4 regions of the Franzmannia qiaohouensis genome follow, and region 3 is predicted to be linked to each of the others. Evidence: predicted binding sites of a transcription regulator. Region 3 holds the regulator's gene; each other region holds the start of a gene.
The links. Region 3 encodes sigma-54, which starts transcription at its own class of promoters, with help from an activator protein. Its sites were predicted from a motif close to TGGCACNNNNNTTGCTNT; they were not measured.

Region 1 (7,461 bases), on a different contig from region 3:
CCCAAGGCCGAGCCGGTAAACCAGCCGTAATCGTAGAACCAGTACATGGTGCCGGTCAGCAGCGATATCACGGTCAGTGCGACGGGAATGCCGAAGGCGACGAAGCCAGGCCAGTTGACCGCCGGATAAGCGCGCCCATCCTGATACAGGCTCGGCACATCGAGCCGCTGGCGCTTGATCAGGAAGTAGTCCACCGCCATGATCCCGGCGATGGGCCCCAGCAGGCTCGAATAGCCCAGCAGCCAGTTGGAGTACATCTGCTCGAGCGACACCCCGGCGGTAATCACCCCGGCCTTCTGCAGCAGATCATAGCCCATCAGCAAGACCCCCACGGCGCCGGTGATCAACACCCCGCGGGTCTGGTCGACCAGCTTGGGCGCCACGTTCTGGAAGTCGTTGGTGGGCGAGACGATATTGGCGGCGGTATTGGTCGAGATGGTCGCAATGATGATGAACAGCATGGCGAGAGCAACCCAGAACGGGTTGTCGATCATGCCGATCAGACTCACCGGGTCGGCCACGGTCTGCCCCACCAGCGACTCGGACGCCGCCGTCATCACCACCCCGAGGGCAGCAAAGAAGAACATGGTCATGGGCAAGCCCAGCACCTGGCCGACGATCTGATCCTTCTGGCTCTTGGCGAAGCGGCTGAAGTCAGGAATGTTGAGCGACAGCGTCGCCCAGAAACCCACCATCGCGGTAAGCCCGGCGAAGAAGTAGCCGTACACCGGCGCGCCTTCCGGGCGCGACGGGGGCTGCGCCAGCAGCTCAGTCATCGACATATGCGGCCAGGCCCAGAACATCAGGCCCACGGCGACCGCCAGCAGCAGCGGCGCGGCCAGTGTTTCGAGCCACTTGATCGACTCGGCGCCGCGAATCACCACATACAGGTTCATGGCGCCGAAGACGAAGAACCCGACCACCTCACCCAGGCCACCCAGCGCCTGCCATGGGGGAAAGATCGTCGACAGCAGCAAGTGAATCGCGAGCCCGCCGAACATGGTCTGCACCCCGAACCAGCCACAGCCGACCAGTGCCCGCACCAGACACGGCACATTCGACCCCAGGATGCCGAACGATGAGCGCAGCACTACCGGAAACGGGATCCCGAACTTGGTACCGGGAAAGGCGTTCAGCGTGAGCGGTATCAGCACCACCACGTTGGCCAGCAGGATCGCAAACAGCGCCTCGCCGACACTCAGGCCGAAATAGGCGGTTAGCACACCGCCCAGGGTATAGGTGGGTACGCAGATCGACATGCCCACCCACAGGGCGGCCACGTTCCATTTCGACCAGGTGCGTTCATGCGCCTTGGTCGGCGCGATATCAGCATTGAAACGTGGACTGTCGCGGACGTCATCGCCCTCCTCGAGCTCGATCAATCCTTGCCTATCCACCATCCTCGATGCCTTGACGGTCATTGTTGTTCTCCTCGTCACTTGTGTCGTCACAACGCCTGGCGGCGTACGTGTCAGATGCAACGCAATAAGCGTGCCCAGTTGCGCCATTAGCAACGCATGACGCCACTGCCAGCCTCGCCACAGGGCACTCCCAGGGCCTTCAACTCAATGATTTTTGTGAAAAACTGTCTTTGCTGACAGCTTAATTGGCGTCGTCATAGCGAAAGAAAAAGCAAACTACGTTGTCATCTCCTTCACGCTTCATGACAGGCTAGTCAGTTTTCATAATGGTTCAAGATTCATTATCTAGCTAACAAAAGCCCGCGGAAATAAATCACAACCTACTGTTATAAAAGAAAAATATAGGAAATATGCGTTTGTCCATTATGGTGCAGAGAATCACCAAAATGGGGATGTCGCGGCATATAACCATAAATAAAACTTTCAATACAATGACTTATAGACAAACTGGCCAGGTGGAAAAAAAGTTCTTGCAGGAACCTGTCGATGCCGACTAGCTTAAAACAGCTGTCTTATGAGTCAACTTTAATAACAACCCAGATCGTGCCTTGGACCCTCCCCGCACCACCACGGCAGGGAAACCGTCCTGACAACAAACACAAGATGAGTGAAATGCCATGCAGAAGATGAAGATCGGTCTGATCCAGATGGCGCTGAACACCAGTACCGACCTGGAACCAGACGCCATTCGCGACGCCATGAACGACGCCCACCTGCCGTTGATCCAGCAGGCCGCCGATGCCGGCGTGCAGGTGCTGTGCTTTCAGGAAGTCTTCAACCAGCCCTACTTCTGCCCCAGCCAGGACCCCAAGTGGTATGCCGCTGCCGAGCGGGTACCCGAGGGACCGACCTGCCAGATGATGCAGAAGCTTGCCGCCAAGCACCGCATGGTGATGATCGTGCCGGTCTACGAGGAGACGGTGACCGGGATCTACTACAACACTGCAGCGGTCTTCGATGCCGACGGCAGCTATCTCGGCAAGTATCACAAGACCCATATCCCCCAGGTCGCCGGCTTCTGGGAGAAGTTCTACTTCAAGCCCGGCAAGTCGGAGTGGCCGGTATTCGATACCGCCTACGGCAAGATCGGCGTCTACATCTGCTACGACCGCCACTTCCCCGAGGGCTGGCGGGCGCTGGCACTCAACGGTGCCGAGGTGATCTTCAACCCGTCGGCCACCGTCGCCGGCCTCTCCCAGTATCTGTGGGAGCTCGAACAGCCGGCCTCGGCCGCCGCCAACGGCTGCTTCATCGCCGCCATCAACCGCGTCGGCACCGAGGCGCCCTGGAACATCGGCGAATTCTACGGTTCGAGCTACATCGTCAATCCGCGCGGCAAGATCGAGGCCCAGGCCAGCGACAAGGACGACGAGCTGCTGATCCATGAGATCGATCTCGATATGGTCCGCGAGGTGCGCAACAACTGGCAGTTCTTCCGCGACCGCCGCCCGGATGCTTATGCCCGGTTGACCGACGGCGAATGATCCCGACACCAGGAGACGCACCATGAGCCTATTGATTCGCGGTGGCACCGTGGTCACCGACAGCGACACCTACCGCGCCGACGTCCTCTGTGATGACGGCAAGATCCAAGCCATCGGCAGCAATCTAGAGGCGCCGCAGGGCGGCGAGGTCATCGACGCCGAGGGCATGTACGTGATGCCCGGCGGCATCGACCCACACACCCATATGCAGCTCCCCTTCATGGGCACCGTGGCTAGCGAGGATTTCTATACCGGCACCGCCGCGGCGCTGGCCGGCGGCACCACCTCGATCATCGATTTCGTGATCCCCCAGCCCGGTCAGTCGCTGCTCGAGGCATTCGAGACCTGGCAGGGCTGGGCGGAAAAGGCTGCCACCGACTTCGCCTTCCACGTCGCCATCACCTGGTGGGACGACAGCGTGCGCGAGGAGATGGGCACCCTGGTACGCGACCACGGCGTCAACAGCTTCAAGCACTTCATGGCCTACAAGGGCGCGATCATGGCCACCGACGACATCCTGGTGGAGAGCTTCTCGCGCTGCCTGGAGCTCGGCGCGGTGCCCACCGTGCACGCCGAGAACGGCGAGCTGGTCTACCACATGCAGCAGAAGCTGCTGGCCGAGGGCATGACCGGGCCCGAGGCGCACCCGCTGTCGCGGCCGCCCCAGGTCGAAGGCGAAGCGGCCAGTCGCGCGATCCGTATCGCCAGCACGCTGGGCGCGCCGATCTATCTTGTTCACGTCTCCACCAAGGACGCCGTCGACGAGATCGCCTATGCCCGCCAGCAGGGTCATCCGGTCTACGGCGAGTGCCTGGCCGGCCATCTGGTGCTCGACGACAGCGTCTACCTGGATACCGACTGGGGACGCGCCGCGGCCCACGTGATGAGCCCGCCGTTTCGCCCCAAGGGCCATCAGGAGGCGCTGTGGCACGGCCTGCAGTCGGGCAACCTGCAGACCACCGCCACCGACCACTGCTGCTTCTGCGCCGAGCAGAAGGCCGCCGGCAAGGACGACTTCACCAAGATCCCCAACGGCACCGCCGGGGTCGAGGACCGCATGGCGGTACTCTGGGAGGAGGGGGTCAACAGCGGCAAGCTGTCGATGCAGGAGTTCGTGGCGCTGACCTCGACCAACACCGCGCGGATCTTCAACCTCTATCCGCGCAAGGGCGCGGTGCAGGTTGGCGCCGACGCCGACCTGGTGGTGTGGGACCCCAAGGGCACCCGCACCATTTCAGCCGAGACCCATCACCAGAACGTCGACTTCAACATCTTCGAAGGCAAGACGGTACGCGGCATCCCGCGTCACACCGTCAGCCAGGGCAAATGGGTGTGGCGCGACGGCGAACTGCGCGCCGAGCGCGGCGCGGGCCGCTACCTCAAGCGCCCCGCCTACCCCGGCGTGTATGAGCTGCTCAAACGCCGCGCCGAGCTCAATGCGCCAAAGCCGGTGAAGCGCGGCTAGGCAGGCCCCTGACAGGCCCACAACAACAACGAGGTGTTACCGTGAAACATGACCTGACCCATCTGCCCCGGGCCGGCGATACCGTTGCCGGCCGCCCGGGCACATCGCCTGAGGCGCTGGAGGCCAACTTCAGCGACCTGCATCCGCCGCTGAACCCGCGCCAGGCGATGATCGAGAGCCAGCGCTGCCTGTACTGCTATGACGCCCCTTGCGTCGAGGCGTGCCCGTCGGATATCGACATCCCACGCTTCATCCGCCAGATCAGCGAGGACAATATCGACGGCGCTGCGCACACCATCCTCGAACAGAACATCCTCGGCGGCAGCTGTGCCCGGGTCTGCCCCACCGAGATCCTCTGCGAGCAGCGCTGCGTACGCAATCACGATGCCGAGTGCCAGCCGGTGCTGATCGGCCTGCTGCAGCGCTATGCCACCGATCACGCGCGCTTCGACGGCCATCCGTTCCAGCGCGCCGCCGACAGCGGCTACCAGGTGGCGGTGGTCGGGGCCGGGCCGGCAGGGCTGGCCTGCGCCCACCGGCTGGCGATGCTCGGCCACCGGGTCACCGTCTTCGAGGCCGAGGCCAAGCCCGGCGGGCTCAACGAGTACGGCATCGCCCGCTACAAGATGACCGACGACTTCGCGCGCAAGGAGGTCGAGTTCCTGCTCGAGATTGGCGGCATCGAGATGCGCTACGGCCAGCGTCTTGGCCACGACCTCAGCCTCGCGCAATTGCATAGCGACTATGACAGCGTGTTTCTCGGCCTCGGCCTGGGTGCCAGCCGCCAGCTGGGGCTGACCGGCGAGGATGCGCCGGGCCTTGCAGCGGCCGTGGACTACATCAAGATCCTGCGCCAGAGCGACGACCTGGCCCAGCTCCCGCTGGCTCGCCGCTGCGTGGTGATCGGCGCCGGCAACACCGCCATCGACATGGCGACTCAGATGGCACGCCTGGGCGCCGACGAGGTGACTCTGGTCTATCGGCGCGGCGTGGAAGCCATGTCGGCCACCGGCCACGAGCAGGAGATCGCCAAGGCCAACGGCGTGCGCATGCTGACCTGGGCGACGCCGCGTGAGGTGCTGCTTGACGCCGAAGGCCGCGTGAGCGGCATGCGCTTCGAAAGAACCCACGCCACCGAGGGGCAACTGCAAGGCACCGGCGAGACCTTCGAGGTCGAGGCCGACGCGATATTCAAGGCCATCGGCCAGGGCTTCGATGGCGACAGCCTGAGCGACCCGGCGGCCAGTGAACTGGCCCGCGACGGCGAGCGCATCCGCGTCGACGACGCCTTTCGCACCTCGCTGCCGCGGGTCTACGCCGGTGGCGACTGTGTCGCCCCCGGCCAGGATCTCACCGTCCAGGCCGTGCAGCACGGCAAGCTGGCCGCCCACGCCATTCATCAGGATCTCTTGGCCAAGCAGGAGGCCGCATGAACACTCGCACGGACCACCTCGTCAACGGCGTCGACCTGTCCATCGACTTCGCCGGAATCAAGTCCCCCAACCCTTTCTGGCTGGCCTCGGCCCCGCCCACCGACAAGGCCTACAACGTCGAGCGCGCCTATCGCGCGGGCTGGGGCGGCGTGGTCTGGAAGACCCTCGGCGAGGATCCACCCGCGGTCAACGTCTCGTCGCGCTACTCGGCGCACTTCGGCAAGAACCGCGAGGTGCTGGGCTTCAACAATATCGAGCTGATCACCGATCGCTCGCTGGCGATCAACCTGGAGGAGATCGCCCGGGTCAAGCGCGACTGGCCGGACCGCGCGCTGATCGTCTCGATCATGGTGCCCTGCGAGGAAGCCGCCTGGCAGCATATCCTGCCGCTGGTGGAGGCGACCGGCGCCGATGGCATCGAGCTCAACCTGGGCTGCCCCCACGGCATGCCGGAGCGCGGCATGGGCGCGGCGGTGGGCCAGAACCCCGACCTGATCGAGCAGGTGGCGCGCTGGTGCAAGCAGTATTATTCCAAACCGGTGATCGTCAAGCTGACGCCCAACATCACCGATATCCGCGTTGCCGCCCAGGCCGCCCTGCGCGGCGGCGCCGATGCGGTGTCGCTGATCAACACCATCAACTCGATCACCAGCATCGATCTCGACAACATGGTAGCCAAGCCCACCGTGGGCCAGCAGAGCACCCACGGCGGCTACTGTGGTAGTGCGGTCAAGCCCATCGCCCTGAACATGGTCGCCGAGATCGCCCGCGACGCCCCTACCCGGGACCTGCCGATCTCGGGTATCGGTGGCATCTCGGACTGGCGCGATGCCGCGGAGTTCGTGGCCCTCGGCGCCGGCAGCGTGCAGGTGTGTACCGCCGCCATGCTGCATGGGTTTCGCATCGTCGAGGAGATGAAGGACGGCCTGTCGCGGTGGATGGCCGAGCAGGGCTATCGCTCGCTCGATGAGTTCAGCGGCAAGGCGGTGGCCAACACCACCGACTGGAAGCACCTCGACATGAACTTCAAGACCATCGCGCATATCGACCAGGACAAGTGCATCTCATGCGGGCGCTGCTACATTGCCTGCGAGGACACCTCTCACCAGTCGATCGCCCAGCTGATCGACGCCAGCGGGGCGCGGCGCTACGAGGTGATCGAGGAGGAGTGCGTGGGCTGCAACCTGTGCCAGATCACCTGCCCGGTGCAGGACTGCATCAGCATGCTGCCCCAGCAGACCGGCAAGCCCTATATGAGCTGGGACCAGGACCCGCGCAACCCCTTCCGCCAGGCCAGCTAAGTACCGGCTGATCGCCCCGACCGCACTGCCAAGGGCAGTGCGGTCGGGGCGTCTGCAATGAGATGACGCGTACCGGTATGCCCGGTGCCCCTCGCGAGGGTAGAGCAATGGCCATTCTTGGACAGACTCATAGACCAAGTGCTGATTTTTTCAGCGCCCCCTAAAGTCGCGCCTAGCCAAGCCGATTTGGTGAGTGCTTATCGCCAGTAAACCCAGCACTCCCGTGAGACAATAAAATATGGCTTCTTCGGCTCCCAAAGCCTCGTTCTTGCTAGGCCTGCAGACTCGTATTCTGGCACTCGTGCTACTCCCCTTATTGCTGACCACCGGCAGCCTGGTGGCCCTGGATGCATATAC
Region 2 (7,461 bases), on a different contig from region 3:
CTTCGCACCACAGCGTCGCCGCCTCGGGCAGCCAGGCCGCCAGGCGCTCGAGCCAGTCGTGCTCGACTTGCCCGCTGGCCAACTGCCAGCGCTGGCAGCCGCGCATGGGAATGCGCGCCCAGTAGTCGCTCTCGCACCAGGGCGCAGCGTCGCTGAGCTCTTCACTGAGCGCTTCGCTGACTAACAGGGTGGCCTCCCAGGCGGTACTCAGCGGCGCCAGGGCCACGGCGCCGTGCTTGGATTCCGGCTGCCCCGAGAGCGGGTCGGTGTGGCCGGTGATCAGGGCACCGCTGCGCGCCTGCTTGGTGAAGCGGTCGCTCCAGTGCATCGGCACGAACACCTCACCGGCGCGCTGGCTCTTGGCGACGCGCACCCGGGCGCGATACTCACCGGCCTCACTGCTCAGCAGCGCCAAGCGCTGGTCGGCGACGCCGTACGCCACGGCATCGTCGGGATGCACCTCGATAAACGGTTCGGCGCGGTGGTTCATCAGCCGCGGGGCGCGTGCGGTGCGGGTCATGGTGTGCCACTGGTCGCGTATACGCCCGGTGTTGAGGCGCAATGGCCGCGCCGCACTCAGGCGCTGCTCGGGGCCACGCGGGGTGATCGGCACCAGCCGCGCCAGGCCGTTGTCGGTGGCGAAGTGGCCATCCTCGAACAGCCGCGCGGTGCCCCGCGGCGCCTGGGCGGTGACCGGCCACTGGATCGGCGCCAGCGCATCATAGGCGACGCGGTCGAGGCCCGCCAGTCCGGAGATATCGAACAGCCGCCTGGCGCCCGCGGGCTCGGCGGTGTTCTCGAAGCCCGAGAGCCGGGCATGCTCGTCGAAGATCTCGCTGGGGTGGGCGTAGGCGAAGGCCTCGCCGTAGCCCAGCCGCTTGGCGACCTCGCACATGATCCACCAGTCGTGGCGTGCATCCCCGGGGGGCGGCAGCAGGCCGCGCTGGCGCGAGATGCAGCGCTCGGAGTTGGTTACGGTGCCGTCCTTCTCCGACCAGCTCGAGGCCGGCAGCACGATATTGGCATAGGCCAGCAGGTCGGTGTCGGTCACGCACTCGGAGACGATCACCAACGGGCACTTGGCCAGTGCCGCGCGCACCCGGGCGGCGTCCGGCAGGCTCACCGCCGGGTTGGTGGCCATCACCCACAGCGCCTGGACCTCGCCGCGCTCGATGGCGCTGAACAGCTCGACGGCCTTGTGCCCCGGGCCCTCGGGCAGGGTCGGCGTCAGCGACGCAGTGCGCCAGAAGCGGGTCACCCGGTCGATGGCGCCGGGGGTGTGGTAGTCCATATGTGCGGCCAGCTGGTTGGCCAGCCCGCCCACCTCGCGGCCGCCCATGGCATTGGGCTGGCCGGTGATCGAGAAGGGGCCGGCACCAGGCAGGCCCAGCTTGCCGCCGGCCAGGTGGCAGTTGATGATCGCGTTGCACTTGTCGGTGCCGCTGGAGGACTGGTTGACGCCCTGGGAGTAGAGGGTGACCACGTGCAGCTGGCTGGCGAACCAGTAGTAGAAGGTCTCCAGCGCCTCGGCGTCGAGGTCGCAGTCGGCGGCCACCGATTCGAGGTCGCTGGCCTCCTCGCGGGCCGCGGCCAGCGCCTCGTCGAAGCCCTGGGTATGGCGCGTGAGATACAGCTTGTCCAGCTTGCCCTTGGCCGCCATCCAGCTCAGCAGGCCATTGAACAAACGCGCGTCGCTGCCGGGCTTGAGCCCCAGGTAGAGGTCGGCGATCTCGCAGCTGTCGGTGACCCGCGGATCGATCACCACCACCCGCATCAGCGGATTACGGGTCTTGGCCACCTTGATGCGCTGATAGAGCACCGGATGGTTCCAGGCCAGGTTGGAGCCCACCAGCACCACCAGCTCGGCCTCCTCGAGGTCCTCGTAGCAGCACGGCACCGCATCGGCGCCGAAGGCACGCTTGTAGCCGGCCACCGCCGAGGCCATGCACAGCCGCGAGTTGGTATCCAGGTGCGGCGTGCCGAGAAACCCCTTGAACAGCTTGTTGGCGACGTAGTAGTCCTCGGTCAGCAGCTGGCCGGAGAGGTAGGCCGCCAGCGCCTGATTGCCATGCTCGGTGCGGATCGCCGTGAGGCGGCTGGCCACGGCGTCCAGCGCTACGTCCCAGTCGACCTCGGCGCCATCCACCCACGGCCGGGTCAGGCGCCCCTGCTGGCCCAGGGTCTCGTGCAGCGCCGAGCCCTTGACGCACAGCCGCCCATAGTTGGCCGGGTGCTGGCGATCCCCTTCCACGGCGGTTATCGCCCCACCCTCGATGGTTGCGGTCACGCCACAGCCTACCCCGCAGTAGGGGCAGGTGGTCTTTGCTCGATCGCATATCGGCGCTGAATCATCGGCCTGATACATGGTGACTCCTCGTTTCGCCGCCGCCCGATGCAAGGGCTAAAACGCAAAAACGCCCACTATCGGCATCTGGGGATGCCGATAGTGGACGTCGTCGTCGGGTGAGGGCCGGCGTTGGCCCTCGGCAATTATCTATGCTGTAGTCATAGTGCTAGGCATACACCAAGCAAGCGCCATGCCAGCTAGGCCCTGCCCTACCGCCACTGCCCGGCGGGCCGGGCCGGCCGGCGAGCCGACGACACCGCCGCGGATCGCCAGCGGCGGCGCTGATCGCACCACAGCATTGCGCTTGGCCTGGGTTTTGCACCAGTATGACGCGGCGCAGCAGCCTGCCGAAGGCACTCGACGCCTCCCACCGGCAGCGTGCGCCGCCCCGCCGGCCACGGAGAGGGCGTTTGCAAAAGAGGCGAACGAAGACGAGTGCAGCCCTTTTGCAGACGCTCACTGGGCCGACGTGGAATATAACTTGCAGTACCTAAGTACGTGCGCCTCAACCACTGCTAGACGAGCCCACACCATGCCCCCAGCGCTTGATGTTCTACTGGTCGATGATGAAGAGGTGCGCGCCGCCATGGTCGAGGAGGCGCTGGTCAGGGAAGGTCATCGGGTGATCTGCCACCTCAAGAGCCCTGCCAGCCTCAATGAGATGGTGGCCAGGCATCAGCCCGACGTGGTGATCATCGACATGGAGTCACCGGACCGCGACATTCTCGACAGCATGACCCAGCTCAACCGCGAGAACCCTCGCCCGGTGGTGTTCTTCGCCGACCATCACGACCCCGAGACCATGCAGTCGGCGCTCAAGGCCGGGGTCAGCGCTTATGTGGTCGATGGCCTGGCCCAGGGGCGGGTCGAGCCGATCATCGAGGTCGCCATCGCCCGCTTCGAGGCGTTCCAGGCGATGCGCCAGGAGCTCGACCGCACCCGTACGCAACTCACCGAGCGCAAACGCATCGAACGTGCCAAGGGGCTGCTGATGCGCCACCAGAGCTGTGACGAAGAGCAGGCCTACCAGATGCTGCGCAAGCTAGCCATGGACCGCGGCCAGCGCATCGCCGAGGTCGCCACAAGCGTCATCGATATCCTCGAACGACTAGAGAAAGGCTTATGAACACGCTTCCTCCGGCCGAGCTGCAGCGCCTGCAGCTGGGTTTTATCCCGCTGCTCGACTGCGTGCTGCTGGTGGTCGCTCGCGAGCGCGGCCTGTTTGCCGATCAGGGCCTCGAGGTCACGCTATCGCGCCAGAACGCCTGGTCGACGCTGCGCGACAAGGTCGCCGCCGGGCTGCTCGACGGCGCCCATATGCTGGCGCCGATGCCGCTGGCCATGAGCCTGGGGCTGGGGCGCGCGCCCTGCGATACCCTGGCGCCGATCACCCTGAGCCGTAACGGCAACGCCATCGTACTCTCCCAGGCGCTGGCCGACGCCTGCACGGCGGGCCTGGGCGACGACCCGGCCGCCAGCGCCAGGGCGCTGGCCGGCTACCTCACCGCCGGTGGCGAGCGGCCGCGTCTGGGCATGGTCTACCCCCACTCCTGCCAGCACTATCAGCTGCGCCAATGGCTGAGCCTGGGTGGCATCGATGCCGATCGCGACGTGGAGCTGGTGGCGCTGCCCCCGCCGCGCATGGTCGACGCCCTGCAGCAGGGCAAGATCGACGGCTTCTGTGTCGGCGAGCCCTGGGGCAGCCTCGCCGAGCACCGCCAGGTCGGTCGCATCGTCGCCAGCGGTGCCCAGCTGTGGCCGGAGCAGCCGGAGAAGGTCCTCGGCGTGACCCGCTCCTGGGCGAATCGCTACCCGGCAACGCTAGCCCGGCTGATTCACGCGCTGATCGCCGCTAGCGACTGGCTCGCCGAGTCGCCGGCCAATCGCCTGCAGGCCCGCGACTGGCTGGCCCTGCCGCCCTACCTCGACCGCTCGGTGGGCCATCTCGAGACCCTGCCCATCGACGCCCCGCCGCTGCGGCAGCGGCTCTGCGGCCGCGATATGCTGCGCCCCGACCCTGCGTTTGCCGAGCTGCTCGCCGAACAGATCGACCAGCAGCTGCGCGATCAGGGGCAGCAGCTCGATCTCGCCACCCTCGGCGAGTGTTACAGCGCTGTGCATTTCGACCGCGCCCTGCACCACTGACGTGCAACTGGCCCCGTCATGGGGCCAGCTTCCCCCCTGCACCACACCTCCAGTCGACTGAAAATTCTACCAAAAGACGAAATTACCGCCGATTGGCAGGCGCTTTGCTTTAGCTAGAGCAACGCAATATTCGGCGGCATCGCGGTCGCCCGACGGTCAATGGCGACCGTCACCACCGGACACAGACGTCTTGGCTTCCTGCTCCAGCAGGACGCCGAGGCGTCTTTTTTTTGGCCGCATGCTCCAGTCATCGAGGAGTCGACCGACATGACACTAACGCCCCAAGCCCCCATGCCTGAAGGTCCTGGTCGCCGCGACCGGGTGCTGATCATCGGCAACGGCATGGCCGGCCAGCGGCTGGTCGAGGCGCTGCTGGCCCGGCCCGCGCCGCCGTCGCAGATCACCGTGATCGGTGCCGAGTCGGTGCCGGCCTATAACCGCATTCTGCTCTCGCCGCTACTCGCCGGCGAGCTGGACCACGCCGCCCTGACCCTGCGCGACGCCGACTGGTATGCCGAGCAGGGCGTCGAGCTGATCCTCGGCGACCGCGTCGAGCGTATCGAACGCCGGGCGCGCCAGGTGATCACCGCCAGCGGACGCCGGCTCGACTACGACCGCCTGGTGCTGGCCACCGGCTCGCGCCCGGCCATGCCCCCGGTGTCCGGCATCGATCTCAAGGGCGTCCACGGCTTTCGTGACCTGGAGGACGCCGCCACCCTCACCGAGTGCGCACAAGGTGGCGGCAGCGCCGTGGTGATCGGCGGCGGCCTGCTCGGCCTGGAGGCCGCCGAAGGGCTGCGCAAGCGCGGTATGGCGGTCAGCGTGCTGCAGCGCGCCTCGCGGCTAATGAATCGCCAATTAGATGTCACCGCTGCCGGGCTGCTCGAGGCTGAGCTCACCAGCCGCGGACTCACGGTCATCACCGACGCCCGGGTGGCCGCCGTCGAGGACGACGGCCACGGCCGGGTCGCCGCGGTGCGCCTCGACGATGGCCGCCGCCTGGCCACCGACTGCGTGGTAGTGGCCGCGGGGATCACCCCCAACGCCGAACTCGGCCGCGACGCCGGGCTCGACAGCGACCGCGCCATTCTCGTCGATGCCCACCTCACCACCAGTGACCCGGCGATTCATGCCCTCGGCGAGTGCTGCCAGTTCGAGCAGCACACCTACGGACTGGTCGAGCCGATCTGGCGCCAGGTCGAGGTGCTCGCCGCCCATCTCGCCGGCGAGGCGGTCGGCGGCTACGTCGAGCAGCCCAGCGCCACCAAACTCAAGATCAGCGGCGTGTCGCTCTACGCCTTCGGCCCCATCGAGGCGGCCCCGGAACACGACGTGCTCAGCTACCACGACCCCGAGCGCGGCGACTACCGCCGCCTGCTGCTGCGCGATGGCCGCCTCGAGGGCGTGGTGCTCTACGGCGATACCCGCATCGGCCCCTGGGCCTTCGAACAGGCCCTGGCCGGCAGCGACCTCAACGCCTGCCGCCAGGCACTACTCTTCGGCCCGGCCGACGTTCAGGCGCTGCTCGATGCAGCCGCCGAGGATGCCGACCGCGCCGCCGATACCGCTCATCAAGAACGCCCCGTCGAGGAGGCCGCATGACTACCCCCGCATCCACCAAGCAGCGCCTGATCATCATCGGTAACGGCATGGTCGGCCACCACCTCGTCGAGCAGCTCGTCGAGCAGGGTGCCCTCGAGCGCTACCAGGTCACGGTGTTCGGCGAGGAGCGCCACCTGGCCTACGACCGCGTGCACCTCTCGGAGTACTTCAGCGGCCGCGACGCCGACTCCCTGGCGCTCTCCACCGCCGACTACTACGCCGAGCACGGCATCGAGCTGCGCCTCAACGAGGCGGTATTTGCCCTCGACCGCGAGGTCAACGAGGTGGTCACCGACCAGCATCGCTACCCGTATGACCGGGTGGTGCTGGCCACCGGCTCCTTCCCCTTCGTGCCGCCGATCCCCGGCAACGACCGCGAGGGCTGTCTGGTCTACCGCACCCTCGAGGATCTCGATGAGATCCGCGCCGCGGCCGAGAAGGCCAATACCGGCGTAGTGGTCGGCGGTGGCCTGCTCGGCTTGGAAGCTGCCAACGCCCTGCGCGGCCTGAACCTGGACACCGCAGTGGTCGAGTTCGCCCCGCGGCTGATGCCGATGCAGGTCGACACCGAGGGCGGCGAGCTGCTGCGCGAGAAGATCGAAACCCTCGGCGTTCAGGTCCTCACCGACCGCGCCACCCAGCGCATCGAGGACGGCGATACCGCCCGCCATCGCATGGTGTTCCAGGACGACAAGATCCTCGAGACCGACCTGATCGTGTTCTCGGCGGGCATTCGCCCCCGCGACGAGCTGGCCCGCGACTGCGGCCTGGACGTCGGCGAACGCGGTGGCGTGGTGATCGACGACCAGTGCCTGACCAGCGATCCACAGATCCTCGCCATCGGTGAAGTGGCGCTGTGGAACCAGAGCATCTTCGGTCTCGTCGCCCCCGGCTACCAGATGGCCAAGGCGGCGCTGTCGACGCTGATGGGCGGCGAGACGCGCTTCCAGGGCGCCGACATGAGCACCAAGCTCAAGCTGCTTGGCGTCGACGTCGGCTCCATCGGCGATGCCCACGGCAACCAGAACCCCGGCGCGCGTAACTTCCGCTACCTCGACCAGATCAAGCAGGAGTATCGCAAGCTGGTGGTCTCCAGCGACGGCAAGCAGCTGCTTGGCGCCATGCTGGTGGGCGACAACGGCTACTTCGACACCCTGATGCAGTACTACGACAACGGGCTCGAGCTCCCCGAGGACCCCGCCTCGCTGATCCTGCCGAGCAGCGAAGGCGCCCCGGCGCTAGGCCCGGACGCGCTGCCGGAAACCGCCACCATCTGCTCGTGCCACAACGTCACCAAGGGCGATATCTGCGCCACCATCGACGCCGGCGCGGTGGACCTGGCCACGGTCAAGGGCGACACCAAGGCC
Region 3 (7,461 bases):
CTACCTGATCGAGGACGGCAAGATCACCGCGCCGGTCAAGGGCGCGACGCTGATCGGCAACGGCCCCGAGGCGATGGCCCAGGTGTCGATGATCGGCCACGACATGGAACTCGACACCGGGATCGGCGTGTGCGGCAAGGAGGGGCAGGGCGTGCCGGTGGGCGTCGGTCAGCCGACGCTCAAGCTCGACGAGCTCACGGTAGGCGGCACGGCGTCGTGAGCGGCGTCGGGGATAGGTCGTAAGGGAGGTTCTGGGCCAGGGATGGCCCAGGTAGCGTCCAGGGAGGGATTCATAGCGTCTCCCTGAAGGCCTGTCGCCGACTAAGCCGCGAGCGAGCTGGCTGGTCTGTGCTAGAGCGCGGCCGTATCGCGAATCAGCTTGAACAGCTTGCGCGAACTGGTCGGCGGCTTGTCCTGGGCGCGTTCGCGCTGGGCGTTGCGGATCAGCTGGCGCAGCGCCTGGCGATCGACATCGGGGAACTCGACGATAAAGGCCTCGACGGCCTCGTCGCCCTGCTCGATCAGCCGCTCGCGCCACTTCTCCAGGCGATGGAAGGCGTGGTCGCGCTGCAGCTTCTCCTGCTCGAATTCGTCGAAGGCGGCCTGGATCGCCGCGGTATCCTCGCGGCGCATGACCTTGCCGACGTACTGCATGTGGCGGCGGCGCCCTTCGTGGGAGCGGATGCGTCCGGTCTCTTCGACCGCGGCGAGCATCTCGTCGGAGAGCGGCAGCCGGGCACGCTCGGCGTCGGACAGGGCGATGATTTTTTCACCCAGCGCCTGCAGGGCCTGCATCTCCTGCTTGCGCTGGGTCTTGCTCTGCCAACCATCGTGGTCGGCGGGGGAATCGAATGACATGCCATTACCATCAGCATCGGGGTGTGCGGCGAGTATACCAGCCCACCCCAGTCAAGGAGACACGAGATGACACAGGCTTTTGATGCCGCCGAGCAGCAGACGCTACTCGAGGCGCGGGTCGCGTCGGCGCTGGACCTGGCACGTCGGCTGGGTGCCGATGCCTGCGAAGTTGGCGCCAGCGTCGATCAGGGGATCGGCGTCAGCGTGCGCCTCGGCGAGGTGGAGAGCGTCGAGCTGTCCCGCGATCAGGGTATCGCGGTGACGGTGTTCGTCGGCAGCCGCAAGGGCAGCGCCTCGTCGTCGGATGCCGGCGAGGCGTCGATCAGGGCCGCGGTGGAGAAGGCCATCGGCATTGCCCGCTATACCGGCGAAGATCCCCACGCTGGCCTGGCGCCGGCGGAGCTGATGGCCACCGAGCTTCCCGACCTCGAGGTGCACCATCCGTGGCGGCTTAGCACCGACGAGGCCATCGAGCTGGCGTTGAGCTGCGAGTCCGCCGGTCGCAGCGTGGCGGGTATCAGCAACTCCGATGGCGCCAGCCTGTCGAGCGGTGAGGGCGTGCGCGTCTACGGCAATAGTCACGGTTTTCTCGGCAGCCTGTGCGGCAGCCGCCACTCGCTGTCGTGCATGCTGATCGCCGAGGATGACAGTGGCATGCAGCGCGACTACGAATACACCAGCGAGCGCGACCCGGCACGGCTGGTGGCCGCCGAGACGATTGGCCGCCAGGCGGCCGACAAGACGCTGCGTCGGCTGGGGGCCAAGCGTCCCAGTACGGGACGCTTCCCGGTGCTCTTCGACCCGCAGCTGGCGGCCGGTCTGATCGGCCACCTGATGAGCGCCATCGCCGGTGGGGCGCTGTATCGCGACGCCTCTTTCCTGTGCGGACGCCTCGGCGAGACGCTGTTCCCGAGCTGGTTCACGCTGGGCGAGCGGCCGCTGGAGATCGGTGCCTCGGCCAGTGCGCCCTTCGACAACGACGGCGTCTATACCCGCGACAACGTGTTCATCGACCAGGGGCGGCTGGCCAGCTACATGCTCTCGGCTTACAGCGCGCGGCGGCTCGGCATGCACAGCACCGGTAACGCCGGTGGCGCCCGCAACCTGCGTCTCGAGGCGCCGCTGACGCCGCATGCCGCACTGCTCGAGCAGCTCGGCACCGGGGTGCTGGTCACCGAGCTGATGGGGCAGGGCGTCAACGGGGTGACCGGCGACTACTCCCGCGGTGCGGCGGGGTTCTGGGTCGAGAACGGCGTGATCCAGCACCCGGTGGAGGAGTTCACCATTGCCGGCAATCTCGAGCAGATGTTCCGCGGCCTGATGGCGGTGGGCGATGACGTCGACACCCGCGGCAGCATTCACAGTGGCAGCTGGCTGATCGACGAGATGACGGTGGCGGGCAGTTGAGGCAGCGGAGCGCCTACTCGCCCTCTTCGAAGCGTGATTCGAACAGTGCGCTCAAGGCGTCGAGCACGGCCTCGGCGTCGTCGCCTTCGGCGTGAACGGTGAGCGCGCTGCCGCAGGGTGCGGCGAGCATCAGCAGCGACATGATGTTGGCCGCGTCGGCGTCGCGCCCGGCGTGCTGGACCTTGACCTTGGCACGATACGGCTGGCAGCACTGCACCAGCTTGGTGGCCGCGCGGGCGTGCAGGCCGCGCTTGTTGGTCAGGGTCAGCTCACGGCTCGGCATCGGTTCAACTTCCTTGTAGTGGCGTGGCGTGCTCGCTGTCCTTGGCAGCGGGGCGGGTGATGGCGGTGTGAATGCCCAGTTCGCGGTGGCGTAGGCGCACATCGGGGTAGCGGGCGGCAAACTCGGTGGCCAGGCGTTCGACCAGGTACACCGAGCGATGCTGGCCGCCGGTGCAGCCGATCGCCACGGTGACATAGCTGCGATGGCTGGCTTGATAGGCCGGCAGCCAGCGGCTCAGCCAGCCGTGGATGTCACTGGCCATGTCGGCGACGTCGCGATAGCCCTCGAGGAACTCGACGATCTCGGCGTCACGGCCGTTGAAGGGGCGCAGCCGTGGATCCCAGTAGGGGTTGGGCAGGCAGCGGGCGTCGAACACGGTGTCGGCGTCCAGCGGCACGCCGCGCTTGAAGCCGAACGACTCGAAGGTCAGGGTCAGCTGCTTGCCGACATGCTGGGCGACCTGCTCGGTAATGCGTCCGCGCAGGTCGTGGACCGACAGCCGGGTGGTGTCGATGGTCAGGTCGGCCAGGTCGCGGATCTCGGCCAGTGCGCTCTCTTCGGAGTCGATCGCCTCGGCCAGGGTGCGGTCGCTGTCGCGGGTCAGCGGGTGGCGACGGCGAGTGGCCGAGTAGCGTTCGAGGAGGATCTTGGCATCGGCGGTGAGGTACACGACCTGGCAGTCGACGCCGCGCTGGCGCACCTCGTCGAGCAGGCTCGGGAAGCGCTCGAGGGCATCCGGCAGGTTGCGTGCGTCGATGCTGACGGCGATCGAGGAGCGCCGCGGCTCGCCGGCATGCAGTTCGTCGACCAGCGAACCGAGCAGCATCGCCGGGAGGTTGTCGATGGCGTAGAAGCCCAGGTCTTCGAGGGCCTGCAAGGCAATCGATTTACCCGAGCCGGATCGGCCGCTGATGATCACGAGCTGCATGCTGCTCTCCTGCGCGAACCTGCGCTAAAACGTGCCGCCGACATGAGTCGCGGGGCTTCCAGGCGGCCCTGGCAAAGGCTCAGGGAGCGGGAGTATCGGGATGCTGGGCCTGACGGTCGATGGCATCCATCAGGGTATCATGAAGTTCACGCTGACTCTCGCAGTGGCGCAGTTTGGCGCGGGTCTCGGCGTCGTTCATCACGCCGGCGACTTCGGCGAGCAGTGCCAGGTGGGTGTCGTCGGCCTGTTCGGGAACCAGCAGCACGAACACCAGATCTACCGGGTCACCGTCGATGGCATCGAAGTCGACCGCTTCGCTGAGCTTGAGAAAGCCGGCCAGCGGCGTCTTGCAGTGGGGACTGCGGGCATGGGGGATGGCGACCCCGTTGCCGATGCCGGTACTGCCCAGCCGTTCGCGTCCGATCAACCGGCTGAAGACTTCCTGGCTGTCGAGGCTCGGGGTGTTCTGGGCAATGAAGGTGCTGAAGAATTCCAGCACCCGTTTCTTGCTCCCCCCGGGGACGCCGAACAGGGCGCGCTCGGGGGGCAGGATGGTTTGCAGAGTCATGGAGAAATCAGCGGACACCGGCGCCTTGGGCGCGGGCCTGAGCTTTTTCCTTGTGTTTGACCAGTTGGCGGTCGAGCTTGTCGGCCAGGGCGTCGATGGCGGCGTACATGTCCACGTCCTGGGCATCGGCGTGAATATCGGCCCCTGCGGCGTGCAGGGTGCAGGCGGCGTGCTGGCGCTCCTTTTCGATGGAAAGCGTGACCTGCACGGTGGTGATGTTGTCGTAGTGTCGTTCGAGGCGGGCAAGTTTCTCGTCGACGTAATCACGCAGCGATTCGGTCAGTTCAACATGGTGTCCGGTGATGTTGACTTGCATGGCACGCTCCTTTCCTGCGGGTGTCGCTTCGATTGTAACCCTTTTTGTGGCGCTGCATAGCCCCTGTGCCGGTGGATTTGATCAGCACCGATGTTGCAGGTTTTTTTACTGTCAGGACAGACGCTTGCGCTCGCTTGAGGGCGGGATGCCCATGGCTTCGCGATACTTCGCCACGGTACGCCGGGCGACCTTGATGCCGCTATCGGCGAGCAGGTCGACCAGCTTGCTGTCGGACAGCGGCTTGCGCGCCGGCTCCTCACCGATCAGCTTCTTGAGGCGCGCGCGGATCGCGGTGCTGGAGTGGGCGTCGCCCTCGCCGGCGCCGCCGACGTGGCTGGAGAAGAAGTACTTGAGCTCGAACACCCCGCGCGGGGTGTGGATGAATTTCTGGGTGGTGACACGCGAAATGGTCGACTCGTGCATCTCCACTGCCTGGGCGATGTCGGCCAGGATCAGCGGCTTCATGGCTTCTTCGCCCTGCTCGAGGAAGTCGAACTGGCGCGCCATGATCTCGCGACCGACCCGCAGCAGGGTGTCGTTGCGGCTCGACAGGCTCTTGATCAGCCAGCGTGCCTCCTGCAGGTGCTGCTTCATGAAGGCGTTGTCGTCGCTCTTGTCGGCGCGCTTGATCAGTGCTGCGTAGTCGGGCTGGATACGCATCCGTGGCAGCGCCTCGGGATTCAGCTCGATGCGCCACCCGGCCTGAGTATGGCGGGCGATCAGGTCGGGGATGACGTAGTCATTGCCGCTGTCGCTGAAGGCCTGGCCGGGGCGCGGGTCGAGGGTGCGGACCAGGGCAATGACGTGGTCGAGCTGGTCGTCATCGAGGCGCAGGCGACGCTTGAGCAGCTTGCGATCGTCGCCGGCCAGGGCTTCCAGGAACTGGCGTACCAGGCGCTTGGCCTGTGGCAGCAGCGGGGTGTCATCGGGCAGCACGCCGAGCTGCAGCATCAGGCATTCGCGCAGGTCGCGGGCACATACCCCGGTAGGCTCGAACTGCTGCAGGCGCAGCAGCACCTGCTCGACCTCGCTGACCTTGAGGCCGGCAAGCCCCTGGTCGCGCAGCCCGCCGCTGAGTTCGTCGAGGCTCGCCGCCAGGTAGCCGTTGTCATCGACGGCATCGATCAGGCTCTCGGCGATGATCCGCTCACGGTCGACCAGGTCGGTCATCGCCAGCTGCCAGGCCAGGTGGTCATGGAGGCTTTCACCGCTGGCGTTGCGCTCGAAGTCCGGCGCTTCGCCGCTGCCGCTGGGGGCCATGTCCTGGTAGGTGTCCGACCAGTCGCTGTCGACCGACAGCTCGTCGGGGATCTCGCTCGACCAGTCGTCCTCCTTGGCCTCGGCGACCTCCTGCTCGCCGAAAGCGTCGTCGAGCTCGAGCATGGGGTTGGACTCCAGCGCCTGCTGGATTTCCTGGCGAAGATCGAGGGTCGACAGCTGCAGCAGGGCGATCGCCTGCTGCAGCTGGGGGGTCATCGTCAGGTGGGTACCGACGCGCAGTTGCAACGAGGGTTTCATGGCCATGGGGGAGACGGCTTCGCTGACAAGTGAGCGATTACGTTAGCCCGCGTCGCGACCCCATGCAAGCACTATGGTATGAAATCTCTGCAATAAGCATGCCATGCGCAATTCGTGTGCCAGTTGTCAATAGCCCAGCGTGTTTTCATGGGCTTGAGGACGGTATTCTTAGAGCCGGAAGTCCTCGCCGAGGTAGACGTCGCGGACTCGCTGGTTATCGAGCACCTCGGTGGCGCTGCCCTCGGCGATGATCTGGCCGTCGCCGACGATATAGGCGCGGTCGCAGATATCCAGGGTCTCGCGGACGTTGTGATCGGTGATCAGTACGCCTATGCCGCGCGCCTTGAGCTGGCGGATGATGCCCTTGATCTCGCCCACTGAGATCGGGTCGACCCCGGCGAAGGGTTCGTCGAGCAGGATGAAGGTCGGCTCGGTAGCCAGCGCGCGGGCGATCTCGACCCGGCGTCGCTCACCGCCGGACAGGCTCATGCCCAGATTGTCGCGGATATGGGTGACATGAAACTCGCCGAGCAGCTGTTCGAGGCGCGCCTGGCGCCCGGCGCGGTCGAGGTCCTTGCGGGTCTCGAGGATTGCCATGATGTTGTCGGCCACCGACAGCTTGCGAAACACCGAGGCTTCCTGGGGCAGGTAGCCGAGCCCGGCCTGGGCGCGCTCGTGCATGGCCGCCCGGGACAGGTCGCGGTCGTCGATATGGACCTCGCCGGCGTCGGCCTTGACCAGCCCGACGATCATGTAGAACGAGGTGGTCTTGCCGGCCCCGTTGGGGCCGAGCAGGCCGACGATGCTGCCCTGGTCGATGGTCAGGCTGATGTCGTGCACCACCCGGCGGCGCTTGTAGCTCTTGGCCAGGTGTTTGGCGCGAAGGGTCGTCATGCGCTTGCCTTAAGTAGGGGAGCGAAGTGGCTCGAGTCAGTTCTGTTCGGGGTTGAGGGTCATGCGTACGCGCTGGCGCTCGCTGCCTTCGACCTCGGAGCGTGCCTGGACCACGCGGCGGTCGAGGAAGTACTCGACGTAGCCGCCGTCGAAGGTGTCGCGGGCCTGGTGCAGCTCGGCCTGGTCGATCAGCTCCACGCGGCGCGCGGCGACGTGGTAGATGATGGTGCGGCCCCAGCCGCGCATCAACTCTTCGTCGGGCTGTGGGCGCTGCTCGACGTAGGCGCGTTCGCCGGTGGCGGTGATGCGCGAGACCTCGCCGGCATCGTTGCGACGGATCTCGACGCGGTCGCCGGTGACCTGCAGCGAGCCCTGGCGGATATCCACATCGCCGGTGTAGACCGCGGTGCCGGCGCGGTCGTCGAGGTCGAGCTGGTCGGCGGTGACGTCGATGGGCTGGCTGGCGTCCTGGGTCTGGGCCAGGGCAGCGGCGCTTCCCAGCAACAGCCAGGCGGCCACTGCCAGGGTCAGGGATGATCGCCTCATGATGCGGGTTCCTCGGAGCCTTCGGGTGGGTGGTGGCCGCGTACGTTATCGGTCAGGCGCATGCGGTCTTCGTCGATCCAGGCGTCGAAACGTTCGCCGCGGGTCCACTGCGGCGGCTGATATAGGGTAGCAGTGGTCTCGCT
Region 4 (7,461 bases), on a different contig from region 3:
AAGCTGGTGAACTGGTCCACCTCGTCCATGTCGGTGAGCATCGCCGAGACCTGGTCGCGCACGCTCTCGGTGCGCGACAGCGCCGACACCGCCGGCAGCTGGTAGACCACCAGCGCCACGCCCTGGTCCTCCTGGGGCACCAGGCCCGGAGCCATGCGACTCATCGAGAAGACCGTCACCGCCAGCACGCCGATGAACAGCACGCAGCCGATCACGGCATGCCGCAACAGCTTGTGTACCACCCAGGCGAAGCCGTTGGTGAGCTTGTCGAAGCCGCGGTTGAACAGCTCGAAGGGCTTGGCCACCTTGTGCTTCTGGCCGTCCAGCAGCAGCGCACACATCGCCGGCGTCAAGGTCAGGGCCACCACCCCGGAGACCACCACCGAGATGGCGATGGTCACCGCGAACTGGCGGTAGAGCTCGCCGGTCAGGCCGCCGAGGAAGGTCACCGGGGCGAACACCGCCACCAGCACCAGGGTCGAGGAGAGCACCGCCCCGGCCACCTGCTGCATGGTCTTGATCGAGGCTTCGCGAGCCTCCATGCCCTTCTCGCGCATCAGCCGGTCGACGTTCTCGAGTACGATGATGGCGTTATCGACCACGATGCCGATCGCCAGCACCAGCCCGAACAGCGTCAACAGGTTGACCGAGAACCCCAGCGCCAACATGCCGGTGAAGGTGCCGATCAGCGATACCGGGATCGCCGCCACCGGAATCAGCGTGGCGCGCAGGTGCTGCAGGAACAGGAAAGTCACCAGCACCACCAGTGCCACTGCGACCAGCAGGGTGATGAACACCTCCTGGATCGAGATTTCGACGAACTCGGTAGTGTCGTAGGGGATGGTGTACTCGACGCCTTCGGGGAAGCGCGTGGCGATGTCATCCAGCGCATCACGCACCGCGTCGGCGGTTTCCAGGGCGTTGGCCCCAGGCTGCAGGTAGATGCCCATGGGCACCGCGTTCTGGCCGTTATAGGTGGCCGAGAAAGCGTAGTTCTGGGCCCCCAGCTCGGCCCGCGCCACGTCGCCCAGGCGCAGGCTGCCACCATCCTCGTCGGCGCGCAGGATGATGTTCTCGAACTCCTCCGGGTCGGAGAGCTGGCCGCGGGTGGTCACCGTGAAGGTGAACGCCTGGTCGTCCACCGAGGGCTCGGCGCCCAGCTGGCCGGCGGCGAACTGGGCGTTCTGCTCGCGGATCGCCGCGGCAACGTCGGACGGCGTCAGGTCGAACTGCGACAGCTTGTCCGGCGACAGCCACACCCGCATCGAGTAGTCCTGGGCACCGAACAGCGAGGCGTCGCCAACCCCGGGAATACGCACCAGCTCGTCGAGTACGTTGAGCAGCGCATAGTTGGAGATGAACAGCGGATCCTGGCTGCCGTCCGGCGAGTACATCACCGGCACCATCAGGATATTGGTGGAGCGCGCCTCGACCCGCACGCCCTGGTCGCGGACCTGCTGCGGCACCCGCGCCAGGCCAGCCTGCACGCGGTTGTTGACGTTGATCGCCGCCTGGTCAGGATCGGTCCCCATCTCGAACGAGACGGTGATCTGCAGGCTGCCGGCATCGGTGGCACTCGACTCCATGTAGATCATGTCGTCGACGCCGTTGATCTCCTGCTCGAGCGGCGCCGCCACCGCCTCGGACAGCACCTCGGCGCTGGCGCCGGGGTAGTTGGCCTGCACCACGATCTGCGGTGGCACCACGTCGGGGTACTGCTCCACCGGCAGTGCGCGCAGCGCGGCAAGCCCCGCCAGCACGATGACAATGGAGATGACCGAGGCGAAGATCGGCCGGTCAATGAAGAACCTGAGCATCACGCCTCCTCGTCATCGGGGACTTGCTGTTCAGCGTCGAACGCCGACTGCTCGGCCTCTTCGGCGGCCTCCTCGTCGTCCTCGATCTCCGACGCCGAGACATCCATGCCGTCCTGCAGTGCCACCTGGCCGTTGACCACCACCCGGTCGCCGCGCTCGAGGCCGCCAATGATGATCTGCTGGCCCTGCTGCACTGGCCCCAGCTGTACGCTGCGCGCCTGGGCCTTGTCGTCGTCGTCGACGACGAATACCTGAGGGCCCTCGGCGCCCTGGCCAACTGACTGGGGCGGAATCAGGAAGGCATCCTCGAGGGTCTGCACCACCACCCGCACACGCACGAACTGCCCCGGCACCACCTCGCCGTCGGCGTTGCGGAAGACTGCCCGCGCCGACACGCTGCCGGTGCGCGGGTCGATGGTGCTGTCGGTGAAGTCGACCTGGCCAGCCTGGTCATAGTCGCTGCCGTCAGGCAGGATCAGCGTCGCTTCGCGGGGCGACTCGGCACCGCTGGCGGCCATCGCCCGGCGCGCGGTGCGCTGCAGGGCGGCATCGTTCTCGGGCAGCGAGAAGCGCACGTGGATCGGATCCTGCTGGGTGACGCTGGTCAGCAGTTGGCCACGATCGATCAAGCTGCCCTCCGGGAAGCTCTCGAGCCCGGTTACCCCCGCCAGCGGCGCGGTGACCTCGGTGTAGTCGAGATTGAGCTGGGCGTCGGCGACGCCGGCATCGGCCAGGGCATAGCGCGCCTCGGCCAGCTCGCGTCCCGACAGGGCAGTATCACGCTCGCGCTCGCTGACCGCGTTCTGATCGAACAGCGACGAGATCCGCTGCCACTCGCGGCGCGCCTGGTTGAGATCGGCCTGGGCATTGGCCCGCTCGGCCTCGGCGCGGCGCAGCGCGATCTCGTAGGGCTCGCGGTCGATGCGAAACAGCGCTTCGCCCTCCTCGACCACCTGGCCCTCGGTATAGAGGCGCTCCTGCAGGATCCCCTCGACCCGGGCTCGCACCTCGACCTCACGCGAGCCGCGGGCGCGCCCGGCGTACTCCTGCACCACCTCGACGTCGCGCGGCTCGACGCTGATCACCGATACCGTGGTCGGCGGTGGCCCACCCGCCTCGCCGCCCGGAGGCCCCTCCTCATCCTCGCCGTTCTGACCACAGGCCGCCAAGCCTACGCTGATCAGCCCTGCCAACAGCAGGGTTCGAATCGGGGTCACGCCCGCTCGGGGTGCCAGTCGCATGAGGTGCCTCCAGGTGTGAAACGTATAAGTGGCTCCGTCCTCGAGCCACCGGGAAAGGTGCGCATTATAGTTACATTCATGTATGTATGCCAGGCTTGTACCAGGTCAATTTATGTGAACAGCCGGCACCCTAGCGGCTTAACCATACTTGAGGTCAAGCATCGCTCGCGGCGTCACGGCGGCGATAGTCACGCGGCTCGACGCCCCACTTGCGCAGCCGTGAGAACAGCGTGGTCGGCTTGAGGCCCAGCAGCTCGGCGGCGCCATCGCGGCCCGAGACCTTGCCCGCACAGCGCTGCAGCGCGGCGATGGCGTTGTCGCGCTGGCGGCGGCACAGTTCCTGCTCCGGCAGCGGCGCGCTGGCATCAGCTGCCGTGACCGCCGGCTCGGATGGCTCACGGCGCGGGCTCGGCGGCTCGCCGAGCAGCAGGTCGTCGAACATCAGGCGCCGATCCTGGGTAACGATCACCTGGCGTTCGATGACGTTCTCCAGTTCACGAATGTTACCCGGCCAGGGGTAGCGCTGCAGGATCTGCAGCTGGGCCGGCGGGATCCTCACCCCCGGCTTGTTGAACTTCTGGCAGGCGCGCTGCAGGAAGTGCCGGGCCAGCAGCGGCACATCCTCGATGCGGCTGCGCAACGGCACCGATTCGATCGGGAAGACATTGAGGCGGAAATAGAGGTCCTCGCGAAACTCGCCGGCCTCGATCATATCGCGCAGGTCGCGGTTGGTGGCGGCGATCACCCGCACATCCACCTCGCGGGTGCGATTGCCGCCAATCCGCTCGAACTGCTGATCCTGAAGCACCCGCAGCAGCTTGCTCTGCAGCGCCAGCGGAATTTCGCCCACCTCGTCGAGAAACAGGGTGCCGCCATCGGCCAGCTCGAAGCGCCCCGGCCGATCGTTGACGGCGCCGGTGAAGGCGCCCTTCACATGGCCGAAGAACTCGCTTTCGAACAGGTCGTGGGGAATCGCCGCGCAGTTGACGCGAATCAGCGGCCGGTCGCTGCGCTCGCTGCCGACGTGAATGGCGCGGGCGATCAGCTCCTTGCCGGTGCCCGACTCGCCGCTGATCAGGACATTGGCATCGGTGGGCGCGACCAGCGCGATCTGGCGGATCAGCTGCACCACCGCCGGGCTCTCGCCGACGATCTCGCGGTGGTTGAGCTCGGCCTTGATCTCCTCCTGCAGGTACTGGTTCTCGAGTTCGAGACGCTGCTTGAGCGACTCGACTTCGGCCAGGGCGTCGCGCAGTTGCTGCTCGGCGCGCTTGCGCTCGCGAATATCGCGGAACAGCACCACCGCCCCCACCAACCGCCCCATCTCGAAGATCGGCGTGCTGGTGTACTCCACCGGGATCGCCTCGCCGTTCTTGTGCCAGAACACTTCGTCGTCGACGCGATGCACCTGGCCGTCGCTGAACGAGGCGTGGATCGGGCACTGCTGCACCGGGAAATGGCTGCCGTCGGCGTGGGTGTGGTGAAACATCAGGTGGGCATCGTGACCGACCATGTCGTCGCTGCTCCAGCCCAGGATGCGCTCGGCGGCGGGATTGACGAAGGTGGTCTTGCCCTCGGCGTCGAGGCCGTAGATCCCCTCCCCGGCGGCGCCCAGGATCAGCTGATTCTGGCGCTCGATACGCTCGAAGACCTGCTCGACCCGCTCCCAGCCGACGTGGCCGCGGCGGTGCTGGCGACGCAGGTCGGCCTTGGCACGGCGCTGCTCTGCCTGGTCGCGGTCGGTCAGGGTCAACAGCAGCGTCTGGCCATCGTCGAGGCGCTGGCCGAATACCTCGACGTTGTGCGGCTGGCGGGCCAGGTCGAGCACCACCAGGTCATCCGACCAGCCCGGCGAGCGGGTCAGCACCTCATCGGTAAAGCTCACCCACAGCGGCAGCGATGCGCCCAGGAAATGGCTGACTGGCCGGCTTGCCAACGCCTCGGCGTCACCGCCCAGCAGGCGGCTGGCGGCGGGATTGGCCTCCAGCAGCTGATCGGCTAACGGATCGACCACCAGCATGGCCTGGGGCGATTGCAGGAAGACGCGCTGATGCAGGGGCGATACAGGGGGCATGGCGGGCTCCTCAATGGCACATGCCCAAGGTCATACAAAACCCGCGCCAGTGACGATATTTCGTATAAAAACCAACGAAATATCGTAGATGACGAAATTTCGTGATTACCGACCACTCCCTCCCGGACGCCATCCAGTACCGCCAACCCACTGTATGACAACGACTATCTGTTCCTTGGCGGTAACTGGCACGGGCCTGGCAATGGTTGTCCTAGCGTCGCCGTAACTCCCGCTACTGCACCACCGCGGCGCATCCCGACGTCCCACTGCTTCCATGAGGTGAACAACAACATGAGCGATCACAACGAACACAACAGCCTGGGCAACCCCTTCGATCATCGCCAGTCGTTGATTCATGGCCGCCACTGCGACTGCCACGACTGCCGCCACGACGCCGCGGCACGCCTCGCCTCCGATGGCACCAAGCGCGACGCTGCGCAGCCCGCCAACAGCGAGGAGATGATGGATCGCGTGGTCGAGAGCGCGCTGGTGCGCGGCATGTTCGGCCATAGCGATATGCATCGCCGCCAGTTCATGAAACTGGTCGGCGGCGGCACCGTGGCCGCCGCGCTGGCCAGCCTGTTCCCCATGGACGCCATCAAGGCGGCGGTCAAGGAGGATCTTGGCCCGCTGGAGAAGACCGAACTGGACGTCGGCTTCATTCCCATCACCTGTGCCACACCGATCATCATGGCCCACCCGATGGGTTTCTATGAGCGCTATGGCCTCGACGTCAACGTCATCAAGACCGCTGGCTGGGCGCTGATCCGCGACAACTCGCTCAACGATACCTTCGATGCCGCGCACATGCTGTCACCGATGCCGCTGGCGATGAGCCTCGGCGCCGGCTCCAGTCGCCGCTCCTTCATTACCCCGGCCATCGAGAACATCAACGGCCAGGCGATCGTGCTGCACCTCGACCACCAGGACAAGCGCGACCCGCAGCAGTGGAAGGGCTTCACCTTCGGCGTGCCCTTCGAGTACTCGATGCACAACTTCCTGCTGCGCTACTACGTCGCCGAGCACGGCCTCGACCCCGACCAGGACATCCAGATCCGCGTCATCCCGCCGCCCGAGATGGTCGCCAACCTGCGCGCCGGCAACATCGACGGCTTCCTGTCACCGGACCCGTTCAACCAGCGTGCGGTCTACGAGCGCATCGGCTTCATCCACCTGCTGACCCAGGAGATCTGGGACGGTCATCCGTGCTGCGCCTTCGCCACCAGCGCCACCTTCGCCCGCGAGAACCCCAATACCTACGGCGCGCTGCTGCGGGCGATCATCGACGCCACCCAGTACTCCTCGGACCCTGCCAACCGCTCCGAGATCGCCGAGGCCATTGCCCCCACCAACTACCTCAACCAGCCGGTCAACGTCATCGAGCAGGTCCTGACCGGGCGTTTCGCCGACGGCCTGGGCGAGGTGCGCGACGTCCCCGACCGCATCGATTTCGACCCCTTCCCCTGGCACTCCATGGCGGTGTGGATCCTGACCCAGATGAAGCGCTGGGGCTATATCGACGGCGATGTCGACTACCAGCAGGTGGCCCGCGATGTGTTCCTGGCCAGCGAAGCCGGCGAGGTGATGCGCGAGCTGGGCTACGAGGCCCCGCAAGAGACCTCGCGCAACTACCAGATCATGGGCAAGACCTTCGACTACACCGATCCCGAAGCCTATCTCGACAGCTTCGACATCCGCAGGAGCTAACTCATGGACCGCACGACCACCGAGTGGAACTTCAGCCTCAACGTCCGCGCCGGCATCCTTGCCGTACTGCTGCTGGCGCTGTTCGTCGGCCTTTGGGAGGGCCTCAACCGCGCGCCGATCCTGGGGGCTGGCGGCGGCGAACTCAGCGAGTACGAGCAGCTGATGGCCGGCGCCGACGAGACCGCCAGCGTACCGCCGCCCTCGGCGATCGTGGTGCGCGCCTGGGAGCAGCTGTCGGATCCCTTCTACGATGCCGGCCCCAACGACAAGGGCATCGGCATCCAGCTTGGCTACTCGCTGTTCCGGGTACTGACCGGCTATTTCGCCGCGGCGCTGATCGCGATCCCTATCGGCTTCCTGATCGGCATGTCACCGCTGGCCTACAAGGCGCTCAACCCCTTTATCCAGGTGCTGCGACCGATCTCGCCGCTGGCCTGGATGCCGCTGGCGCTGTTCATCATCCGCGACGCCCAGGCCTCGGCGATCTTCGTGATCTTCATCTGCTCGATCTGGCCAATGCTGCTGAATACCGCCTTCGGCGTAGCCGGGGTCAGGCAGGACTGGGTCAACGTCGCGCGCACCCATGAGCTGTCGCCGCTCAAGACCGCCTTCCAGGTGATCC

Region 1: a site for sigma-54 is predicted at 1,480-1,497, ahead of QC821_RS19445 (NCS1 family nucleobase:cation symporter-1). Genes of this name have one in related genera too.
Region 2: a site for sigma-54 is predicted at 2,653-2,670, ahead of QC821_RS19305 (ANTAR domain-containing response regulator). Genes of this name have one in related genera too.
Region 4: a site for sigma-54 is predicted at 5,319-5,336, ahead of QC821_RS03965 (CmpA/NrtA family ABC transporter substrate-binding protein). Genes of this name have one in related genera too.

Annotation. Positions count from the first base shown of each region.
Region 1 covers NZ_JARWAM010000018.1:48,522-55,982, reverse strand. Annotated here, with positions in the region: gene QC821_RS19445 (NCS1 family nucleobase:cation symporter-1) at 1-1,421, opposite strand, end outside; gene QC821_RS19440 (nitrilase-related carbon-nitrogen hydrolase) at 2,039-2,905, shown strand; gene hydA (dihydropyrimidinase) at 2,928-4,370, shown strand; gene QC821_RS19430 (NAD(P)-dependent oxidoreductase) at 4,412-5,803, shown strand; gene preA (NAD-dependent dihydropyrimidine dehydrogenase subunit PreA) at 5,800-7,104, shown strand; gene QC821_RS19420 (methyl-accepting chemotaxis protein) at 7,343-7,461, shown strand, end outside.
Region 2 covers NZ_JARWAM010000018.1:15,512-22,972, reverse strand. Annotated here, with positions in the region: gene QC821_RS19310 (nitrate reductase) at 1-2,365, opposite strand, end outside; gene QC821_RS19305 (ANTAR domain-containing response regulator) at 2,880-3,473, shown strand; gene QC821_RS19300 (CmpA/NrtA family ABC transporter substrate-binding protein) at 3,470-4,492, shown strand; gene QC821_RS19295 (NAD(P)/FAD-dependent oxidoreductase) at 4,760-6,094, shown strand; gene nirB (nitrite reductase large subunit NirB) at 6,091-7,461, shown strand, end outside.
Region 3 covers NZ_JARWAM010000006.1:88,217-95,677, reverse strand. Annotated here, with positions in the region: gene tldD (metalloprotease TldD) at 1-220, shown strand, start outside; gene yjgA (ribosome biogenesis factor YjgA) at 352-858, opposite strand; gene pmbA (metalloprotease PmbA) at 925-2,265, shown strand; gene QC821_RS09520 (HPr family phosphocarrier protein) at 2,279-2,548, opposite strand; gene rapZ (RNase adapter RapZ) at 2,553-3,476, opposite strand; gene QC821_RS09510 (PTS sugar transporter subunit IIA) at 3,556-4,044, opposite strand; gene hpf (ribosome hibernation-promoting factor, HPF/YfiA family) at 4,052-4,360, opposite strand; gene QC821_RS09500 (RNA polymerase factor sigma-54) at 4,472-5,884, opposite strand; gene lptB (LPS export ABC transporter ATP-binding protein) at 6,047-6,772, opposite strand; gene lptA (lipopolysaccharide transport periplasmic protein LptA) at 6,809-7,318, opposite strand; gene lptC (LPS export ABC transporter periplasmic protein LptC) at 7,315-7,461, opposite strand, start outside.
Region 4 covers NZ_JARWAM010000002.1:388,078-395,538, forward strand. Annotated here, with positions in the region: gene QC821_RS03950 (efflux RND transporter permease subunit) at 1-1,817, opposite strand, end outside; gene QC821_RS03955 (efflux RND transporter periplasmic adaptor subunit) at 1,817-3,058, opposite strand; gene QC821_RS03960 (sigma 54-interacting transcriptional regulator) at 3,213-5,132, opposite strand; gene QC821_RS03965 (CmpA/NrtA family ABC transporter substrate-binding protein) at 5,424-6,839, shown strand; gene ntrB (nitrate ABC transporter permease) at 6,843-7,461, shown strand, end outside.